Linked DNA regions of Skermanella sp. TT6. Each later gene encodes a partner of the first gene's protein in a complex. Links are inferred from orthologs where the notes say so. Each region holds a gene or a part of one and is shown on either strand. Other genes may lie near its edges.

Region 1 (4,399 bases):
CATCGCCTCGATGTCGGCCTGGGTGATGTAGCCGGCGTCGAGCATGGCGGCGATGACCACGCCGGCCCGCTCGGCCGCGCGGTCGGGATTGGCCGCCGGCGAATAGCGCGACGGCGCCTTGAGCAGGCCGGCCAGGATGGCCGCCTCGCGCAGGTTGACCTCGGTCGCCGGCTTGTTGAAATAGGTCTGCGCCGCGGCATCGACGCCGTAGGTGCCGGCGCCCAGGTAGACCCGGTTCAGGTAGGCGGTCAGGATCTGGTTCTTGGAATAGGTCCTCTCCAGCCAGATCGCCAGGATCGCCTCCTGGACCTTGCGGCCCATGGTGCGGTCGGGCGTCAGGAACAGGTTCTTGGCGAGCTGCTGGGTGATGGTGGAGCCGCCCTGCACGACGCGCCCGGCCTGGAAATTGACGAAGGCGGCCCGGACCAGGCCGATCGGATCGATCCCGAAATGGCTGAAGAAGCGCCTGTCCTCGGTCGCCAGCACGGCATGGACCAGGTGCGGCGGCAGGTCGGCGGCATTGATCGTGGTGCCGTGGATGTCGCCGTAGCGCTCGATCGTGCTGCCGTCGGCGGCCAGCACGGTGACGGCCGGCCGGCGCTCGGCCTGGGCCACCTGGGACACGTCGGGCAGGTCGTAGGCGAAATACGCGACCACGGATGCTCCGGCCACGCCGGCCCAGATCGCGCCGACCACGGCCCAGCTTCCCAGCACCCGGAGGATCGACCGCCGGGCGACCGGGACGGCGGAGCTCTTGCGGTCACGCGCCCGTTGCCTGCCCGTGTCGCGGCCGGCGGATGCCTTGCGGGATGATCGGTCGGCCGGCCGTTCTGGAGGTTTGCTCAAGGTGATCGTTCGGAGGTTGCCTGTCCACACCGACACGATGCCTGATCAAGGCGGCAATTTCACGGCATTATCGGCCGGGCTTGCGATGGAACTTCAGGAAAGGGGTGGCGCGGGTCGATCACGCCGGCTCGGAAATGCGGGCTCTCGCTCGGTCTGCCTTGCTGGGTTTGACGATATGCTCGTTCAAGGCATGATTGCCGAAATCCCGGGGTACGACCCAGATGCTCCCCCGTGGCGCCGTTTCATAGGCGGTTTGCAGCTTCGGCCACCAGAACAGGATATGGGCGGCTTGGAAATGCCTCTTCGCTCCCGCCCAGTCACTCGGCAAGAAAATCGCGACCAGACTTGTTTGCCTGATCGCGGTGACGACACGCTCCCGTTTCAACATCCTGCGATCGCCTGACAATATGCCGGCTCCGCCGTCACTGGCGAAGCGCTCGATCCAATATTCGTCCTCGCTGCCGCCCAGTTGGAGTTCTCGCACGCTGCACAACGTGCAGGAACGCGGGAGCGCTATTTCATGAACGGCACGCAGAATCCTGGGCGAGACATGTTCGTCCGCACAGATCCTCACGCCGCCAGCGCAATCTCGAACTCGACTGCCTCCTTTACGAGGGAAGCGTCCACGTCGTACCAGTCGCTTACGGCGTCGAGGTCGAATTCTTCCGCCTTCCACGCCCGGAAGAGCGTCGAGGTCGGCATGCGGACCTGCTCGACGCATGGCTGGCCGAAAGATATTCGCGGGTCCAGGACGATGTTTGGGAACTCCGACGGACGGGGATGCCATCGTTCGGCAAGCCCCGTGGACGGATCGAAGTCGACACCCTTGGCCAGGGTCGCTTCCAGCACCTCGTACATCGCATACTGGCTGTGTATCAGGTCCAATAATCTGCGATCACCGGTTTCCTCGGCGGATTGCATGAAGATCCGCCGGCGGTCGGTCATGAACCTGATGTTGGACATCGCGAAGGGATGCTGACGCTTCAACTCACGGCGTGCCGCCTCAGCGGCTTTCCGAAGGCTTTGCAGGGATACGCCTTCCTTCCGGAAGTGATCTATGAAGCGGGTTTCCAGGAGATCCCAGAAACCCAGTTCCTGGGCGCCGCCGATGGTCGCGTACTGACGCCGGATGATGGGTTCCGTCCGACTGCTGTATCCGGAAACCCATCCACGGATGCGCTCGGCACTGTCGATCCCAAGCAGGCGCGCCGCCTCCTTCAGCGTATAGGAGCCGCCGGCCAGTGGATCCCGCTCTTTCAGCAAAGCGCCCAAGACAAGCTCCGATACGCCGTCCGGCACCCGTCGTGCCCTTGTTTACAATCGCCACCTGTGGTGTGTCAATGATTCTATCTTTTCCGGAACAAAAAGCAAAAAGAAACCGCCGCCGGGGCTCCCCCCGGCGGCGGCTTGAACTTGCTTGCTTGCGCCCGGGTCGGGCAGCCGGGGTCAGTGGACCGCTTCGCCGTGCAGGGCGAGGTCGAGGCCTTCGCGCTCGACGTCCTCGCTGACCCGCAGGCCGACGACCACGTCGATCACCTTCAGCAGGACGAAGGAGGCGACGGCGCTCCACACGATGGTGGCGGCGATGCCCCAGAGCTGGGTCACGACCTGGGCGCCGTTGCCTTCCAGCAATCCCGGATAGCCGCCGATGGCTTCCTTGGCGAAGACGCCGGTCAGGACCGCGCCGACGATGCCGCCGACGCCGTGGACCCCGAAGGCGTCCAGGCTGTCGTCATAGCCCAGCATGTACTTGAGGCTGGTGGCGCCCCAGAAGCAGACCACGCCGGAGACGATGCCGATGACCAGGGCGCCGCCCGCGTCGACGAAGCCCGAGGCCGGGGTGATGGCGACCAGCCCGCCGATGGCGCCCGAGATGATGCCGAGCACGCTCGGCTTGCCCTTGGCGATCCACTCGGCGAACATCCAGGCCAGGGCCGCGGCCGCGGCGGCGACCATGGTGACCAGCATCGCCATGCCGGCGCGGCCGTTGGCGGCGCCGGCCGAACCGGCGTTGAAGCCGAACCAGCCCACCCAAAGCAGCGAGGCGCCGATCAGGCTGAGCACCAGGTTGTTCGGGACGAAATGCTCGGTCGGGTAGCCGCGGCGCTTGCCGACGACGATGGCCGCGACCAGGCCGGCGATGCCGGCATTGATGTGGACGACGGTGCCGCCGGCGAAGTCCAGCACGCCGTCCGCGAACAGGAAGCCGTTCGGGTGCCAGACCCAGTGGGCGACCGGGGCATAGACCAGGATCGACCAGAAGCCGGTGAACAGCAGCATGGCCGAGAACTTCATGCGGTCGGCGAAGGCGCCGGTGATCAGCGCCGGGGTGATGATCGCGAAGGTCATCTGGAACATCACGAACACCGATTCGGGGATCGTGAAGGCGACCGGGGTCTCCAGCCCGGCGCCCAGCGTGAACGGCGCGGACATGTCCATGCCGGCCATCAGCACCTTGGAGAAGTCGCCGAAATAGGCGTTCCCGTTGCCGAACGCGATGCTGTACCCGACCAGCACCCACAGCACGGCGACGAGGCAGCAGATCGCGAAGCTCTGCATCACGGTGGCCAGCAGGTTCATCTTGCGGACCATGCCGCCGTAGAACAGGGCCAGGCCCGGGATGGTCATCATCAGGACCAGCGCGGTCGAGGTCAGCATCCAGGCGGTATCGCCCGTGTCGATGGTGGGGGCTTCGGTCTGGGCCAGCGCGCCGGCCGGCAAGGCGACCGCTCCCAGAATCGCCGCAAGCAGCGGAACAGCGAAGGCAAACAGACGGCTCATTCTAGACTCATCCTCTCGATCAGTTCGACACGGCCCGCTCGATCTCATGGCCCGGATCGGCGGTGCGGTCCGGAGCCTGATCCTGTGACGGGTTCGGGCGGCGGGCATCGGCAAGACCGGCCGAGGCCCGAAGGCCCGCCCAGCGTTTCAAGATCCGTGCCGCTCGAAAAATGAGCAGTTTCGGCGGATAACACGCCGACGCCCGCGCACGGGCCGGGCAGCGGACGGGATCGGAACCCGAGGTTTGCCCAAAAAATGGGCGATAATCCGGGGTCCGTCGGGAACGAAGAAACCGGAAACAAAGGGCAAAACGTGCCCCGACTTTGTCATAATTCTTCGGGACCAAGACCGTTTCGGAAAGCCGCCTAAAATTCAGGCAGTTCTGGCCGCCGACAATCCGTTTCGCCCGCCGGTACTTCGGCAACCGCCCTGTGCACTCCCTCGTTGAGTTGGCTCCCGGCACCGAGATGTGGCAGGGTGGCGGCAGGGACGCGTCCGCGCCCGAGGCGCCGCCCGCCCCAGGCCCGGTCCGGAACCGCGTCCGACGAGAAGGTCTCCCAGCGAGGGTCCTCACACAGGGTCCCCCAAACAGGGTCCCCCAAACAGGGTCAAGGAGAAACCCACCGTGGCTATCGAACGTGAACTGCGGATCGCGCCGCGACGCGCCATCGCGCTGGTGCTTGCCGGGGGGCGGGGCAGCCGCCTGAAGCAGCTCACCGACCGGCGCGCCAAGCCGGCGGTCCATTTCGGCGGCAAGTTCCGCATCATCGAT
Region 2 (4,232 bases), 5.4 Mb from region 1 along the record:
ACGGGGCCGGGATGGACCTTCTGGATTTCGCCGCGGACGCCGAAATCGCCCAGGACGCCTTCCAGCATCACCGCGTTCTGCCGCAGGGCATCGTCGTCGAGGGTGCTCGGCTTGGCCGAGGGATCGGGCTCCTGGAGCAGGTCCAGAGGCGGCAGCTCGTAGTCGGTTTCCGGGAACAGTTCGAGCATCGGCTCGCGCTGGCCGGACGGCTTGCCGGCCACCGGCTTCGGCCCGGGCGTGGGCTTGACCACGGAAACCGGCCTGGGCGGCTTGGGGGGGTCGTCGACACCGTCGTCGCCGAGGTCGGCACCGGTTTCCGGATCGTCGGCCTCCCCGTCGTCCAGGCGCGGCGGCTTGCGGACTCCGCGCGTGGACCGGGACCTGGGCGGGCGGGCATCGGCTTCCGCCTCGTCCTCCCCATCCGGCCGGCCGAAGCCGAACAGCCCCGCCAATCCCCCCGGCCCGCCAAGGCCGCCGAGGCCGGGGCGGTCGCGCAGCAGGCCGGAAGCCTCGCGCGCCGCCTGTCCGGCCCTGCCGCCGGCCTCCCGGGCGCCGCGCCCGGCGGCGCCGACGGCCCAGCCCACGCTGCGGGCGCCGTCGCGCCAGTCGCGGAGCGAGAGGCCGAGGGCCACGATGACCGAGACGACCGAGACGCCGCCCGAGATCGTCGCGAGCAGGGGCCGGTCCAGTCCCTCGATCAGCCCACCGGTCAGCCTGGAAAGCGCCGTCAGCAGGATGTCGCCGGCGGTACCGCCGAGATGGCCGTGGGTGAGCTGCCATCCGGGAAACGCCGGGACCTGGGCGAAGAAGGTCGAGGCCGTCAGCACGCCGACGACCGTCATCAGGACCCGCAGCACGATCCGGCTCAGCCCCCGGTGGCTCATGATCCGGAGTCCCCACGCCATGACGATGGCGCCCAGAAGGTAGGAGGCGATGCCCAGCCACTGCATCAGCAGGTCGGCGGCATAGGCGCCGGTCAGACCGAGCACGTTGCCGATCTTCGGGTTGGCCTCCGGGTTGACCGCGGTGTTCCAGGAGGGGTCGCCCCGATCGTAGGTCAGCAGCACCAGGACGAGCAGCAGCCCGATGGAGGTCAGGGCCAGGCCGACGCCCTCGACCGCCCGCTGCCGGATGAAGTCCCGGGCCGCCGGAGGAAGCAGCGGCGCCTTGGCGCGGCCCCCGACGGACCGGCCGCCGGACGCCCCGGCGGTCCGTCCGGTGCCGGCCCTGCCGGCGGAACCGGGGCCGGCGGAACCGCGGCCGGCGGTGGACCGCCCACCGGAAACGCCGCCGGACGGGGCGGCGGAACTTGATGCGGCGGTACGGGACGCCATGGGGACCTTGCTCTTCCTTGGTGCTGCGCGGGGTCTTGCCGGGTCAGGTTTAGAGGATTTTGGCGATCCGTGTACAGGCTTCCGCGACCGTGGCGGCATCATGGACCAATGCTATACGAATAAAGGAGGAGCCGCGGTTGACGCCGTCGGCATCGGGGCGGGTGAGATAGGCGCCGGGGAGTACCTTGATGCCTCCCTCCCGCCACAGGGTGGCGGCGGCGGCCTCGCCGTCGCCCACGTCGAGCCAGAGGAAGAATCCGCCGGCCGGCCGGTAGAAGCCGAATCGCCCGTCCAGGGCGGACTCGGCGGCGTCGAACTTCGCGCGGTAGAGGGCCCGGTTCTCGACCACGTGGACGTCGTCGTCCCACAGCGCCGCCGCGGCCGCGAGGGCCGGCAGCGGCGTGCCGGCGATCGAGTAGCTGCGCAGGCGGGAGAACAGGGCGATCAGGTCGGGGTCCCCCGCCACGAACCCGGACCGCAGGCCCGCGGCGTTCGACCGCTTGGACAGAGAGTGGAAGACCAGCAGGTTGGCAAGCCCGCCGCCCGACGCTTCCCCCCGCGCCTGCAGGGCCGCCGCCACTTCCAGCACGCCGGTCGGCGCCTCGGCGTCGTAGATCTCGGCGTAGCATTCGTCGACCGCCAGGACGAAACCGTGCCGGCGCGCAAGACCGATCGCGCGCGTCAGATAGGACCGGTCGGCGACGGCGCCCTGGGGGTTGGACGGCGTGCACAGATAGAACAGCGCCGTGCGGTCCAGCAGTTCGGGCGACAGCGCGTCCAGGTCGGGCAGGAAACCGGTCTCGCGGGTGGTGGTGAGGAACACCGCTTCGGCCCCGGCCATGACGGCCGCCCCCTCGTAGGCCGCGTAGAACGGGTTGGGCAGCAGCACGGCCGGCCTCATGCCGGCCTTCGATTCCGGCACGGCGAGCAGGGCCGCCAGGAACAGCGCCTCCCGCGTGCCGGCGACCGGCAGCACCATGCGGTCCGGCTCGACCATGCCGGCGGGGAGGCCGTAGCGCCGGTCGAGCCAGCGGGCGGCGGCCGCCCGGAACTCCGGCGTGCCCGCGACCGGAGGGTATTTGCCCCAGAGATGCGCCTGGGTGCGCAGCACCTCGTCGATCAGGGCGGGCGGCGCGTGCTGCGGCTCCCCGACCGACATGACGACGGGCTCCGCGTTCGCGCGCGGCGTGATCCCGGCCAGCAGCGCGGCAAGCCGGGTGAAGGGATAATCGCTCAACCGGCCGAGCCGATCGTTCACGAGCGGAGAAGACAGCATGCCGGTCGATCCCGGAGGTTCGTACAAAACGTAAACGAGTGTAGCCGCGGCATGCCGCGCGTACAAGCGGGGGCCTCGCAGAAAGAAGGCCCGGCGGAACTGCCATTCCGCCGGGCCACCCCACTCCGACCCGCCCCGCTCCCATCCGCCGGGAGCCGCCGGCGGGACGACCGCCCTCCTTAGAGCGCCTCTCCGTTGGTTTCGCCGGTGCGGATGCGTACGGCCTGGGCGATCTCGAGGACGAAGATCTTCCCGTCGCCGATCCGGCCGGTGTTGGCGGCCTTCTGGATCGCTTCGACGACCTGCTCCGCCAGTTCGTCGGTGACCGCGACCTCCACCTTTACCTTGGGCAGGAAGCTGACCGAATACTCGGCGCCGCGGTAGATCTCGGTCTGTCCCTTCTGCCGGCCGAATCCCTTGACCTCGCTGACCGTCAGGCCCTGGATGCCCAGCGACGTCAGGGACTCGCGCACCTCGTCGAGCTTGAACGGTTTGATGATCGCCACTATGAGTTTCATGAACTGTTTTCCCTTGTTCTCATCGCCGAACGAAGCCCGTCCGCTGGTCCCCCGCGCGGCCCCCAGCCGGGCGGCCGTCCGGTGGTCCGCATGCGACCCCACTGGCCTGCAGGTTTTCAAGAAGCATGCCGGGCGGGCATATCCCGCGAAAGTCTCACGGATGCCGCCATCCACCTATGGCTTTCGGAATGGCTGCTTATTTCATGGACGAAGTACGCCTATTTTTTGAGCAATCAAGAACCGGCTGCGCCATAAAGACACGCTGGACATCCGGTTCGGGCGGGACGATTTTCAAGGACATGACGATATCAGATCCCGTACGGCCCGCGACGGCCGCACAAAGCACCGACTCCGCCGACCTGACGACGGAGGTGGTGATCGTGGGCGGCGGCCTGGCCGGCCTGACCCTGGCGGCGGCCCTGGCGACCGCCGGCGTGCTGGTGGTATGCCTGGACCGCGACACTCCGCCCGCGCAGATGGAGACGGACTTCGACGGCAGGACGACCGCGCTGGCCTTCTGCTCCAAGCAGGTGCTGGACGGTGCCGGGGTCTGGCGCCACATGGCCGACGACGCCGAGCCGATCCTGGACATCCGGGTGGTCGACCAGGAGTCGCCCCTGTTCCTCCACTACGACCACCAGGACGTCGGCATCGGCCCGTTCGGCTGGATCGCGGACAACATCGTCATTCGCCGCGCCCTTTTCGCCCGCATCGCCGAACTGCCAGGGCTGCGTCACATCGCCCCGGCCGCCGTCACCCGGATCGAGCGCGACGCCCGCGCCGCGAAGGTCTTCCTGGCCGACGGGCGGACCGTGACGGCGAAGCTGGTGATCGGCGCCGACGGCCGGAACTCGCTCTGCCGCCGGTCGGCCGGCATCGGCGTGACGACCTGGACCTATGATCAGAGCGCCATGATCTGCAACATCGCGCACGACCTGCCCCATGGCGGCGTCGCGGTCGAGAAGTTCCTGCCCGGCGGCCCCTTCGCGATCCTGCCGCTGACCGGCAACCGCTCGTCCATCGTCTGGAGCGAGCGGAAGTCCCTGGTGCCGACCTTCATGGGCCTGTCGGACGAGGCCTTCACCGCGGAACTCCAGCGGCGGA

The links. The genes of interacting proteins can lie anywhere in the genome.
Region 2: the proteins of IGS68_RS25755 (region 1) and IGS68_RS00555 are in contact, whole or in part, in a solved structure (PDB 2NS1), measured with the Escherichia coli proteins. The link is inferred for Skermanella sp. TT6 from one-to-one orthologs.

Annotation. Positions count from the first base shown.
Region 1 is NZ_CP067420.1:5,543,323-5,547,721, reverse strand. Bases 1,461-4,399 are described here. They hold IGS68_RS25755 (ammonium transporter), read right to left. Parts: upstream 3,628-4,399; coding sequence 2,293-3,627; downstream 1,461-2,292. Other genes in these bases: glgC (glucose-1-phosphate adenylyltransferase), read left to right, coding at 4,253-4,399; IGS68_RS25760 (DUF433 domain-containing protein), read right to left, coding at 1,461-2,118. Also shown: IGS68_RS25770 (transglycosylase domain-containing protein), read right to left, coding at 1-846; IGS68_RS25765 (PIN-like domain-containing protein), read right to left, coding at 965-1,420; more of IGS68_RS25760, read right to left, coding at 1,417-1,460. UniProt on the Escherichia coli protein: Involved in the uptake of ammonium/ammonia (NH(4)(+)/NH(3)). Transport is electrogenic. Following sequestration of NH(4)(+) at the periplasmic face, NH(4)(+) is deprotonated and neutral NH(3) is transported into the cytoplasm.
Region 2 is NZ_CP067420.1:125,746-129,977, reverse strand. Bases 1,460-4,232 are described here. They hold IGS68_RS00555 (P-II family nitrogen regulator), read right to left. Parts: upstream 3,129-4,232; coding sequence 2,790-3,128; downstream 1,460-2,789. Other genes in these bases: IGS68_RS00550 (UbiH/UbiF/VisC/COQ6 family ubiquinone biosynthesis hydroxylase), read left to right, coding at 3,428-4,232; IGS68_RS00560 (aminotransferase class I/II-fold pyridoxal phosphate-dependent enzyme), read right to left, coding at 1,460-2,610. Outside these bases: IGS68_RS00565 (DNA translocase FtsK), read right to left, coding at 1-1,334; more of IGS68_RS00560, read right to left, coding at 1,384-1,459. UniProt on the Escherichia coli protein: Involved in the regulation of nitrogen metabolism. Regulates the activity of its targets by protein-protein interaction in response to the nitrogen status of the cell.